3 regions of the Acidovorax sp. LjRoot74 genome follow, and region 1 is predicted to be linked to each of the others. Evidence: predicted binding sites of a transcription regulator. Region 1 holds the regulator's gene; each other region holds the start of a gene.
What was found. Region 1 encodes FNR, which switches genes on or off when oxygen is low (the NO sensors DNR and NnrR bind a similar motif). Its sites were predicted from a motif close to TTGATNNNNATCAA; they were not measured.
Positions count from the first base shown of each region.

Region 2: a site for FNR is predicted at 2,289-2,302, ahead of ubiU (ubiquinone anaerobic biosynthesis protein UbiU). Genes of this name have one in related genera too.
Region 3: a site for FNR is predicted at 2,068-2,081, ahead of ACSQ3O_RS00900 (universal stress protein). Genes of this name have one in related genera too.

Region 1 covers NZ_CAXUTI020000001.1:3,793,658-3,797,697, reverse strand. Annotated here, with positions in the region: gene ccoG (cytochrome c oxidase accessory protein CcoG) at 1-784, shown strand, start outside; gene ACSQ3O_RS18030 (FixH family protein) at 854-1,129, shown strand; gene ACSQ3O_RS18025 (hypothetical protein) at 1,208-1,501, shown strand; gene fnr (fumarate/nitrate reduction transcriptional regulator Fnr) at 1,613-2,335, opposite strand; gene hemN (oxygen-independent coproporphyrinogen III oxidase) at 2,529-3,911, shown strand; gene ACSQ3O_RS18010 (sulfite exporter TauE/SafE family protein) at 3,917-4,040, shown strand, end outside.
Region 2 covers NZ_CAXUTI020000001.1:5,651,273-5,655,312, forward strand. Annotated here, with positions in the region: gene ACSQ3O_RS26705 (U32 family peptidase) at 1-912, opposite strand, end outside; gene ubiU (ubiquinone anaerobic biosynthesis protein UbiU) at 1,106-2,161, opposite strand; gene ACSQ3O_RS26715 (MFS transporter) at 2,328-3,512, shown strand; gene ACSQ3O_RS26720 (LysR substrate-binding domain-containing protein) at 3,496-4,040, opposite strand, start outside.
Region 3 covers NZ_CAXUTI020000001.1:189,427-193,466, reverse strand. Annotated here, with positions in the region: gene ACSQ3O_RS00915 (hypothetical protein) at 1-48, opposite strand, end outside; gene ACSQ3O_RS00910 (LysR family transcriptional regulator) at 186-1,163, shown strand; gene ACSQ3O_RS00905 (metallophosphoesterase) at 1,176-2,021, shown strand; gene ACSQ3O_RS00900 (universal stress protein) at 2,135-2,557, shown strand; gene ACSQ3O_RS00895 (fasciclin domain-containing protein) at 2,738-3,676, shown strand; gene ACSQ3O_RS00890 (TetR/AcrR family transcriptional regulator) at 3,765-4,040, opposite strand, start outside.

The DNA of each region.
Region 1 (4,040 bases):
CTACATGCGCGAGCAGGTCTGCAAGTACATGTGCCCGTATGCGCGGTTCCAGAGTGCGATGTTCGACAAGGACACGCTGATCGTGACCTACGACCCCGAACGCGGCGAGCAGCGCGGCCCGCGCAAGAAGAACATCGACTACAAGGCGCAGGGGCTGGGCGACTGTATTGACTGCTCGTTGTGTGTGCAGGTCTGCCCGGTGGGCATCGACATCCGCAAGGGTCTGCAGTACGAATGTATTGGCTGTGGCCTGTGCGTGGATGCGTGCAACACGGTCATGGACAAGATGCAGTATCCCCGGGGGCTGATCCGCTATTCCACCCAGAACGGTGTGGCCCAGCGGTGGACCCAGTCGCAGATGTTGCGGCGTGTGCTGCGGCCCCGTGTGCTGATCTACAGCGCCGTGCTGCTGGCCTTGTGTGTGGCCATGCTGGCCAGCCTGGTCGTGCGGACCCCGCTCAAGGTCGATGTGGTGCGGGACCGCGCAGCGCTGTCGCGCATCGTGGCTGGGGGCAAGCTGGAGAACATCTACCGTCTGCAGATCATGAACGCGACGGAGGGCGAACAACGCTATCGCATCAGTGCGCGGGGGCTGGAAGGCCTGGAGGTGTCCTCCGACGCCGAAGTGGACATCGGTGCGGCCGAGTCGCGCTGGGTGGCGGTGCGCTTGCAGATACCGTATGGTTCTGCAAGCCCGGGTTCCCATGCCGTGCAGTTTGATGTGCAGGCGGTGGGCGCTGCTGCCCATGTGTCTGAAAAATCTGTGTTCCTGGTGCCACGCTGAGTGGCGCCCCGGTGCAAGGCCCGACCTGGCCTTGTGTTGATCGAGATGAATGTGAAGGAGTAAGTCGCCATGTCTTCAAACCCAGCCATTGCCCAGGCTGAAGCAGCCCCCTGGTGGAAATTTGGCCATGTCTGGCTGGTGATTGCCGGCCCGGCCATCGTGATCGTCGCGGGTTTTGTGACCCTTTGGCTGGCAGTGTCTCGGCCAGACCCTGTGGTGGCGGAAGACTATTACCGCAAGGGAATCGAGATCAACCAGACGCTGGAAGCCCCCGAGAAGAGCCTGGCACCGGCCATGAAGGGCCGCAATCATGCCGCCACACCGGTGCAGGACCAGCCACGTTGAAACTGTGCGAGGCCATGGCAGCCCAAGGATAGGGTGCCACCTTGCTACCAATGAGCCACCCCGGGAGACAGGAACGATATGTGGACGCAACGCCTGATGTGGATTGCATGGCCCGCCTTCTTGATGGCGGGTGTGCTGGAGATGCTTGTTTTTGCGATGGTGGACCCGCAGGACCTGCACTGGTTCGGCCAGCCGCTGGCGCTGTCACGGCAAGGGGTCTATACCCTGGCTTTTTTTGCGTTCTGGGTTGTCACCATGGCCAGCAGTGCGCTGACTACGCTGCTGGCCATGTCACCTTTTGAGCTGAACCGTTGCCCGGTGCCAGAGGGCGAGCGGCCGGATGACTGCCGCAAGACATCGTCCTGCTCTTGAGTGCGGTGTGGGGTACGGTGCTGGCTGCTAGGCAGCCGGTTTGCTTTGCACTGAAATCGGCACCAAATGTGGCAGGCAGCAGTTGATCGCCCGGCGAGGGCTCTTACAAAGTCAGTGGCAGGCCTGCTGGCTATTCACGATGCGCTTGAGGGCGTCCGTGTCCAGGATGCGGACATGGCGCTGTTTGACTTCCACAATGCCTTCTTCCACAAACTTGGAGAAGGTGCGGCTCACGGTTTCGAGTTTCAGGCCCAGGTAGCTGCCGATTTCTTCGCGGGTCATGCGCAGCACCAGTTCGGACTGCGAGAAGCCCCGCGCATGCAGGCGCTGCACCAGGTTCAGCAAGAAGGCGGCGAGGCGCTCTTCGGCGCGCATGCTGCCCAAGAGCAGCATCACGCCGTGTTCGCGCACGATCTCGCGGCTCATGATCTTGTGCACATGGTGCTGCAGGGCCGTGACCTCACGAGACAGTTCTTCGATGCGGTCGAAGGGCATGACGCAGACCTCTGCATCCTCCAAGGCCACTGCGTCGCAGGTGTGGTGGTCGTTCACGATGCCGTCAAGGCCGATGATTTCGCCCGCCATCTGGAAACCCGTGACCTGATCGCGGCCGTCTTCTGTGGCCACGCAGGTCTTGAAAAAGCCGGTGCGGATGGCGTAGAGTGAGGTGAAGGATTCGCCGTTGCGGAATAGCGTGCCACCGCGCTTGACCTTGCGGCGAACGGCAACAACCTCGTCGATGCGCTGCAGTTGCTCTTCGTTCAGGCCCACGGGCATGCACAGCTCGCGCAGGTTGCAGTTGGAGCAGGCGACTTTGATGGTGAGCGGGTTCATAGGCACATGAGCTAGGGGTGGAGCGTCGAGCATATCGTGCCCGATGCGAAAAGCTGGGAAGGCCTTCGGGGGCATCTGAGCGACTGACATGCATCAAATTGTCGCTGGTCGGCCTGATTGTTCACTTGATGCAGGTCAAGGACATGTTCCTAAGGGTACGGCACAGTCAGGGTGTACGCAAGGATATTCCCCCATGACTGCTGTTTCGCCCGATCTCCTGCGCCGTTTCGACGTGCCGGGACCCCGCTATACCTCCTATCCGACAGCTGATCGTTTTGTCGAGGCGTTTGGGCAGGAGGACTACATCCTCGCGTTGGAGCAACGCCGGACGGGCTCGGTGGCCAAGGCCCTGCCCCTGTCCCTGTATGTGCACATTCCGTTCTGCGAATCGTTGTGCTACTACTGCGCCTGCAACAAGATCATCACCAAGCACCACGATCGCGCAGAGGTTTATCTGCGCTACCTGAGCCGCGAGATTGATCTGCACACCGCCCATTGCGGCGTGGGGCAGGTCGTGAGCCAGTTGCACCTGGGGGGCGGCACGCCCACGTTCCTGTCTGATGCAGGTCTGCGCGAACTCATGGCCATGCTCAAGCGCAGCTTCACGCTCGCGCCGGGCGGCGAATATTCCATCGAGGTGGATCCACGTACCGTCAATGCCGATCGGCTGGCCTTGCTGGCTGAGCTGGGGTTCAACCGTCTGAGTTTTGGTGTGCAGGATTTCGACGCGGAAGTGCAAAAGGCCGTGCACCGCATCCAGCCCGCCGAGCAGGTGTTTGCGCTGGTGGAGTCTGCTCGTTCGCTGGGTTTTGATTCGGTGAATGTGGACCTGATCTACGGCCTTCCACGCCAGACGCCCGAGTCGTTTGACCGCACCTTGGCGCAGGTGGCACAGCTTCGTCCCGACCGCATCGCGCTGTATGCCTACGCGCACCTGCCCGAGCGTTTCAAGCCCCAGCGTCGCATTGTGTCGGCCGAGCTGCCTACCGCGTCGAGCAAGCTGTCCATGCTCTCGCGTTCGCTGGATGCATTCATGGAGGCGGGGTATGTCTATGTGGGCATGGACCACTTTGCACTGCCCTCAGATGCCCTGGCCGTGGCCAAGCGGCAAGGGCGCTTGCACCGCAACTTCCAGGGCTACAGTACACAGCCCGACTGTGACCTGATCGGCCTGGGCGTGTCTGCCATTGGCCGGGTGGGCGCCACCTACAGCCAGAATTCCAAGACGCTGGATGAGTACTACGACTTTCTCGACCAGGGGCGCCTGCCGGTGGTGCGCGGACTGGCGCTGACGCGCGACGACCTTGTGCGGCGCGCCGCCATCATGGCCCTGATGTGCCAGGGTGAGTTGCTCTATGAATCCATGGAGCAGGCCTGGTTGATCGACGTGCGGCAGTACTTTGCAGCCGAAATCGCCCAGCTCGAAGACATGGCGGAGCAGGGGTTGGTGCGGGTAGGGCCTGAAGGGATTGAGGTGACTGCCATGGGGTGGTTCTTTGTGCGCGGCATTGCCATGGTGTTCGACCGCTATCTGCAGGCAGACCGCAACCGCGCCCGGTTTTCGCGCATCATCTGAGTCCTATGCTTGCAACGGTCGCCTGGACGGCTTTGCTCATGGGGCTCGCAGGCGGGTCCCATTGCTTGGCCATGTGCGCCGCACCCTGTGGCGCACTGGTCGGGCAGGGAGCGGAGCATGCCGCCGCAG
Region 2 (4,040 bases), 1.9 Mb from region 1:
CGCGGGCCCCACGCGCCCCTGCTCCAGCCCGGGGCGGCCCTCCCAGAATCCGTTGCAGGGGGCATCGGGCAACAGCGGCTCGGCCTGCTGGGCGCAGCGCGCGGCCAGGGCGGCGTTGGTGGCGTCGCAGCGGGCGGCGTCGAACAGCGCCACCACCTCGGGCATGTGCCGGGCCTGGGGCGACAGGCGCACCAGGTCCACGCCCAGCGCAGCCATCTGCGGCAGCGCGTGCAGCAGCTGGTACACGCGGGCTGATTGCGTCTGGATGCCGTTGAGCACCAGAAAACCCTCGCCATCGCGCGTGCGCAGCGGCAGGCCGTCGGGGTGGCTCTGGCAGACAAATCCGCAGTCGTCCTTGGGCCGGTTGGCGTGGCGCGCAGTGAAACAGCGGGCCGAGTAGGCCAGCGGCAGCCGCCCGTGCGCAAACACCTCCGTCTGCAACCCGGCGGGCCGCGCGGCCTGGATGCGCGCGAGGTCGGCCTGGGGCATCTCCACGGGCATCACCCAGCGGGTGGCACCCAGCTGCGCGATCCAGCCTACGGCGCGCGGGTGGTACAGGTTCAGGTGGGGCCCGGCCACAAAACGCTGTCCGGCCTGGTGCAGGCAGTGCACGGCGCCCATGTCGTTGGCCTCCACCTCAAACCCGGGCTCGTTGGCCACGAGCTTGTGCATGGTGCCCACGTCAGCCGTGGATTCGAGCAGCACCTGGGTGGAGAGCACCACTTGCTTGCCTGCAGCGCGCAGCATCTCGCCCAGCGCCAGCCAGTCGGCCAGGCGCAGTTCGTGGCGGCGCGAGCACACGGTCTCACCCAGGTACACCACATCGAGCGGTGTTCCCGCCAGGGTCTCGTAGAAGTCAAACACCTGGCTGCGTGGCCAGTAGTACTGCAGGGGGCCCAAAGAGATTTTCATGGGAGCGGTCTCCGGGGTTTTCATCGGGTTGTTTCGGTTTCAAAGAGGCACACCAGCCTGCAATCCAGCGCGGGCCAGGCCAGCGACCGCCGCGCAAGGGCCGCCCCGCCGCGCTGGCGGTGTCTCCCTTCCCGCATCGCGCTAGCGAGGCGAGAGAAGGGGGAAGGCGCGCAGCGCCTCAGGGGGTTGTTCCTCATTTCCAGGGGCGGTGGTAGGCGCCCAGCGTGTGCTGCTGGCCCTCGGCCACCTGGTCGAGCTGGGCCATCCAGTGCGTGCGCGGGCGATAGCGCTGGGGCTGGGCCATGCAGTCGTCGATGGCAGCGCGCCACACCTGCGTGACCTGGGCCACATAGGCGGGGCTGCGCTGGCGGCCTTCGATCTTGATGGCGCGCACGCCCATCTGCACCAGCTGGGGCAGCAGCTCCAGCGTGTTCAGGCTGGTGGGCTCTTCCAGCGCGTAGTAGCCCTGGTCGTCCTCCACGTCAAAGCGGCCCTTGCACAGCGTGGGGTAGCCGGCTTTTTCGCCGGGCGCAAAGCGGTCTATCAGCACACCGCCCAGGCGCGACTCCATGCCGCCCTCTGTCTCCTGCCAGCGCACGGCCTTGGGGGGCGAGCACACGCCGTGGGTGTTGGGCGATTCGCCCGTGGCGTACGACGACAGTGCGCAGCGCCCCTCCACCATCACACACAGGCTGCCAAAGCCGAAGACCTCGATCTCGACCTCGGTGCGCTCGATCACCTGGCGCACCTGCGGAAGCGAGAGCACGCGCGGCAGCACGGCCCGCACGATGCCGAACTGCGCACGGTAGAAGTTGATGGCGTCGTGGTTGGTGGCCGAACCCTGCACCGACAGGTGCAGCCGCAGCCGGGGGTGGTGCTGCACTGCGTGCTGCATGAGGCCGGGGTCGGCCAGGATGACGGCGTCCACGCCCAGGTCCACCGCCTGGTCCAGCGCGCTCAGCCAGGGCGCCTCGCGCCCGGCCTGCGGGTAGGTGTTGAGCGCCATGAACACCTTGGCGCCGCGCGCGTGGGCGTAGGCAATGCCCTGCGCAATGGCGGCGGCGTCGAAGTTGAGCCCCGCAAAGTTGCGCGCGTTGGTGGCGTCGCGCAGGCCCAGGTAGACGCAGCTGGCGCCATGGTCCACGGCGGCCTTGAGGGCGGGCAAGCTGCCTGCGGGGCAGACCAGCTCGGGCGCCGCCAGCGGGGCTGCCGGGGCGGCAGCGAAAGAAGATACGGTCACGGAATCCATCGCGGTCCATCGTCCAAACAGGCCCGCACGGTACGGCGGCCGGGGGGCGCGTCCGCTGATCCCGATCAAAGCGGGCGCACAATGGCAGAGTTTTTTTGTCGGAATTGACCCAGATCCGGTCTCCGGCTTGACCCATTTCAAGTGCGCCTTGACGCACCTCCAGCCCATGAACCGCAACCTTTGGCTGCTGGCCCTGTGCCAGGGCCTGTTCCTCACCAACAACGTCGTCTTCATTGCCATCAACGGCCTGGTGGGCCTGCAGCTGGCCCCGTTTGGCTGGATGGCCACGCTGCCCGTGATGGGCTATGTGGTGGGCGGGGCGCTGTCCACCCCGCTGGTGGCGCACAGCCAGGCACGCTGGGGGCGCAAGGTGTCGTTCCAGATCGGGCTGGCCGTGGCCGTGGTGTCGGCCGCGCTGTGTGCCTGGGCGGCGTTCAGCGCCAGCTTCTGGCTGCTGTGCACGGCCACGGTGGTGGCGGGCTACTACAGCGCCAATGGCGGGCTGTACCGCTTTGCTGCGGCCGAACTGGCCACGCCAGACTACCGGGAAAAGGCCGTATCGCTGGTGCTGGCCGGTGGCCTGCTGGGCGCCGTGGCGGGCCCCAACCTGGCCAGCGCTACGCGCACGCTGTTCCCGGTGCCGTTTGCGGGCGCCTACATCGCGCTGATTGGCGTGGCGCTGTTGTCCATGCTGTGCATGTCGGCCATCCGCTTCGAGGTGCAACCCGTGGTGCTCAATGCTGCGGGCCAGCGCGAGCAGGGGCGCCCGCTCAAAGTCCTGATGCGCCAACCTGCCTTCATCGTGGCCATTGTGGGCGCCGCGCTGGGCTATGGCGTGATGAACCTGCTGATGGCTGCCACGCCGCTTGCCATGCAGGTGTGCGGGTTTGACTTCGACGCCTCGGCGCTGGTGCTGGAATGGCATGTGATCGGCATGTTTGCGCCCGGCTTTGTCACCGGCCACCTCATCAAGCGCTTTGGCGTGTTGCCCATCATGGGCGTGGGTGTGCTGCTGAACTTTGCCTGTGTGGCCGTGGCGCTGATGGGCCTGGAGCTGCACCACTTCGGCATTGCGCTGTTCTTCCTCGGCGTGGGCTGGAACTTCCTGTTCACAGGCTCCACCACGCTGGCGATGACGGCCTACCGCCCGGAAGAGAAGGACCGCGCCCAGGCAGCCATCAACTTCTGCGTGTACGCCACGCTGGCACTGAGTGCGTTTTCGTCGGGCGTGCTGGTCACCACCCAGGGCTGGACGCTGCTCAACGCGGGCTCGCTGCTGCCCATCACCCTCACCGGGCTGGCACTGCTGTGGCTGGCGCTGCAGCGCCGCCGCCCTACGGCGGCGGTGTAAGGCCCCCGTCCCCGGCCGCCACCTCGGCCTGCAGCCACTGCATGAAGGCGGTCACCGTGGGGTCGGGTTCGCGTGCGGGTGGCATGAACAGGCTGTAGCCCCGGGCGCCCGTGTCGGCATGCGGGTGGGCCAGGGCCAGCGTGCCCGCGTCCAGTTCGCGCTGCACAAAATACTGCGGCACCAGGCCCACGCCCAGGTCGGCGCGCACGGCCTCCACCAGCATCGAGAACAGGTCGAACCGGTGGCCCCCCAGCCGGTGCTCGGGCACACGCGTAATGCCCGCGCCCGCAAACCAGTCGTCCCACACGCCCAGGCGCGAGCTGAGCTGCAGCAGCGGCACGGCGCGGAAGTCGCCACGCGCCATGGCCCGCCGGTGGCGTGCGCCGGGCGCACACACGGCCACCACCACCTCGCGCATCAGCGGCGTGGCTTGGGCGCCGGGCCAGCTCGCATCGTCGTACTGCACAGCCAGGTCAAACGGCACCTCGGACATGTAGGTCTGCGTAGGAAACACCTGCAGGTGCAGGC
Region 3 (4,040 bases), 3.6 Mb from region 1:
AACGCCGGGGTGTTCGGTGGGGTATTCAACGTGTGCAAAGGCGGTCATTTCGGTTTCCCTTTTCTAACGCTTGTGGCGAGATTGCCGGGCGATGGGGTGATATTAGGGTTTACCCTTTGCGCATTCAAGTTTATATTTTGAATCATGGATATTCACAATGGTGATAAATACACCCTGAGGCCGCCGTGACTCCCTTGAACTTCCGCTCCCTGGACCTGAACCTGCTGCGCGTTTTTGACGAGGTGATGGCGGAGCGCAGTCTCACCCGTGCGGCGCACAAGCTCTCCATCACCCAGCCTGCGGTGAGCAACGCCATGCGGCGTCTGCGCGAGGTGCTGGGGGACGAACTGCTGGTGCGCAGCGGCCAGGGGGTGGAGCCCACCCCCCGGGCGCTGGCGCTGTGGCCCCCGGTGCGCGAGGCCTTGGCCCACCTGCAGGAGTCCCTGGCCCCCGGGCACTTCGAGCCCGCAACGGCAGAGTCCACCTTTGTGCTGGCCATGGCCGATGCCACGGCCGCCACCCTGGTGCCCGCCCTGGTCGAGATCATCGAGCGCGAGGCGCCCGGCATTTCCATCCGGGTGCTGCCGCTGACCACGCGCGACCCCCGCCGCCTGCTGGACGAAGAAGCCGCCGACATGGCCGTGGGCTACTTTCCGGCGGCGCTGGCCGACCTCACGGCCCGCGCCCAGTCGGGCGGTGTGGTGGCCTTTGAGAGCCGCCGCCTGTATGACGGCGAATATGTATGTGTGATGCGCCAGGGGCACCCGCTGGCCAGCGCGCCCCTCACGCTGGACGCCTATTGCGCGGCCCGGCACATGTTGGTCAGTTTTTCGGGCCGTCCATTTGGCTTCATCGACGAAGCGCTGGCATCGCTCGGGCGCGAGCGCAAGGTGGTGATCACGGTCAACCAGTTCTTCACGGCCGGGCGGGTGGTGTCGGGCTCGGACCTGCTCACCGTGCTGCCACGCCACTTTGTGCCGGTGACTGGTATTGCCGATGTGCTGGTGCAAAGGGCCTTGCCACTGGATGTGCCGGCCGTGCACGTGGATGCGTTGTGGCGCAGGCGCGGCCCCCAGCAGGCGGCCATGACTTGGTTGCTGAATGCGCTGGCGCGCTCGGCCCGGCGCACCTTCCCGGAGCAGGACACGCAGCAGACACCGTAGACTGCGCAGTCGATGAACATCCAGCTCCTGTCCGACCTCCACCTGGAGGCCCATCCCCACTTTGCTCCTGAACCCGCCCCCGGTGCCGATGTGCTGGTGCTGGCAGGGGACGTGGGCTCTTACCAGAGCGGCTCACAGCTGGCCGACGACGACTTCGGCCTGGTGCGCTTTTCTCCCCTGCCCCAGCACGCTGGCTGGCCCACCCCGGTGCTGTTTGTGCCCGGCAACCACGAATACGATGCGCAGGACTTCGACGCCGCGCACCTGCGCCTGCGCCAGACCTGCGACCGCCTGGGCATTGCCTGGCTGGAGCGCGAAACCCTGGTGCTGCAGGGCACCCGCTTTGTGGGCACCACACTCTGGAGCGACTTCGATGCCCTGGCAGACCATGAGGGCAGCACCGACCTGGCCCGGCGGCTAAAGCTGCGCGACAAGGCATTCCGCGCCGCCAACTTTTACCTGCGCAAAACCGGTGGCACGCGGTTTGGCGAGCCGTTCCTGGCCGAGCCATTGCGCGAACAGGCCCTGGCCTGCCAGGAATGGCTGGCCGCTGCACTGCAGCAGCGCTTTGACGGCCCCACGGTGGCCGTCACCCACTTTGCGCCCAGCCTGAAAAGCGCCGACCCACGCTACGGCCTGGTGCCCGGCACGGCCGGGTTTTGCAACGCGCTGGACCATCTGCTGGCCCATGCGCAGCTGTGGCTGCATGGCCACCTGCATGCGCCCAGCGACTACATCGCAGAAGGCCTGCATGGCGATGGTTCTGCCTGGAAGTGCCGCGTGGTGGCCAACCCGCTGGGTTATGCGCGCAAGGGGGAGCAGGCCACCTTCCGGCCTTGCTGGACGGTCACCGTATGATCAACACGCGGTTCTTGTGAATTCGCCACGCGCCAGGCAAAAAAGCATGACCCAGGTCAAGACAACAGGCACCTGCGCAGAGTAGTCTGCCTTATCCCTTCTCGGAGAACACCATGAACATCCTGCTTGCTGTCGATGGCAGCGCCTACACCAAGAAAATGCTGGCCTACCTGGCCACCCACGAAGAACTGCTGGGCGGCACCCATACCTACACCGTGCTGACCGTGCAGGCTCCGCTGCCCGCGCGCGCGCGTGCGGCATTGGGCAAGGAAGTGGTGGACACCTACCACGCCGAAGAAGCCGAAAAGATCCTCGCGCCCGTGTGCAAATTCCTGGGCCGCCATGGCGTGGACGCCAAGCGCAGCGTCAAAGTGGGCACGGTGGGCGAAACCATTGCCAAGGTGGCCGACACCGGCAAGTTCGACCTGCTGGTCATGGGCTCACACGGCCACGGCGCGATCGCCACCCTGGTGATGGGTTCGGTCACCACCCAGGTGCTGGCCTACAGCAAGGTGCCGCTGCTGATCGTGCGTTAACCCACCGGCGCCTTCGGGCGCCATCCCGCCAAGCCCTGCGTCTGCGGGGCTTTTTTTTCGCCCATGATTACCGTATGGTTTCTGAATGACCAATTGGTTTACTTTAATACCATTTGGTTATACATTCGCGCCACGCCCATCCTGGCGTGTCATTTCCATCGAAACCGAGAGGAGCGACCCATGAACACCACATTCAACCGCCGCACCGTCCTGATGGCCGCCGCCCTGGGCGCGAGCACCACCCTGCTGCAAGCCTGTGGGGGCAGCGACGACGAGCCCCAGCGCAACATCGTCGAGCTGGCGCAGAACACCCCCGACCTGAGCATCCTGGTCGAGGCCGTCACGGCCGCCGGGCTGGCCAACACACTGAGCACCGGCACGCTCACCGTGTTCGCACCCACCAATGCCGCCTTCGCTGCGCTGCTGACCGAGCTGGGCGTGACCAAGGACGCATTGCTGGCCAACAAGCCGCTGCTGACCGCCGTGTTGACCTACCACGTGCTGGGCGCCAAGGTGATGCGGGCCGATGTGCCACTGGGCAAGGCGATCACGCCGGTGTCGGGCGGCTTCTTCAAGATCGAATCCAACAACGGCCTCAAGATCACCGACGGCCGCAACCGCGTGAGCACCATCACCAGCACCGACATCCAGGCCAGCAACGGCGTGGTGCACCTGGTAGACAAGGTGCTGCTGCCCGCCGACAAGGACATCGTGGCCACGGCCTCGGCCCTGCCGGACTTCAGCATCCTGGTCGAGGCCGTGGTGGCCGCAGGGCTGGTGAGCACTTTGCAGGGCACCGGCCCGTTCACCGTGTTCGCCCCCACCAACGCCGCCTTTGCTGCGCTGTTGACCGAGCTGGGCGTGAGCAAGGCCGACCTGCTGGCCAACACCGCCCTGTTGACCAAGGTGCTGACCTACCACGTTGTGCCTGCGCGCGTGCTCAAGGCCGAGGTGCCCACCAACACAGCCATCACCACGGTGCAGGGCCAGAGTTTCACCGTGAGCACCAGCCTGGTGATCACCGACCAGAACATGCGCACCAGCAACATCACGGCGGCAGACGTGTTCACCAGCAACGGCGTGATCCATGTGGTGGACAAGGTGATCCTGCCCAAGTGATCCCCGGGGCGATGGCCTCCACGCAAAAAAGCCCGGCATGCCGGGCTTTCTTTTTGGTCGGGTCCGGGAAAAAACCCCGGGGGACTTCTTAGCGTGCCGCCAGTCCGTCAAAGCAGGTGCGCACCACCAGGTCCACGATCTCCGCGTCTGAATACTGGCCGCTTTCCTTGAGAAAACTCACGACCGGATCGCAGGCGCGTGCATAGAGGGTGTAGAGCACCACGATGGGTGGCAGGCTGGAGCTGATCACGCCCTGGGCCTGGGCTTCGGTGATCCATTCGCCGATCTGGTCGCTCACGCCCACCAGGCCGTTGAGGTAGTCCTTGTTGGCCATCAGCACCGCACGCAGCGTGGAGTTGCGGCT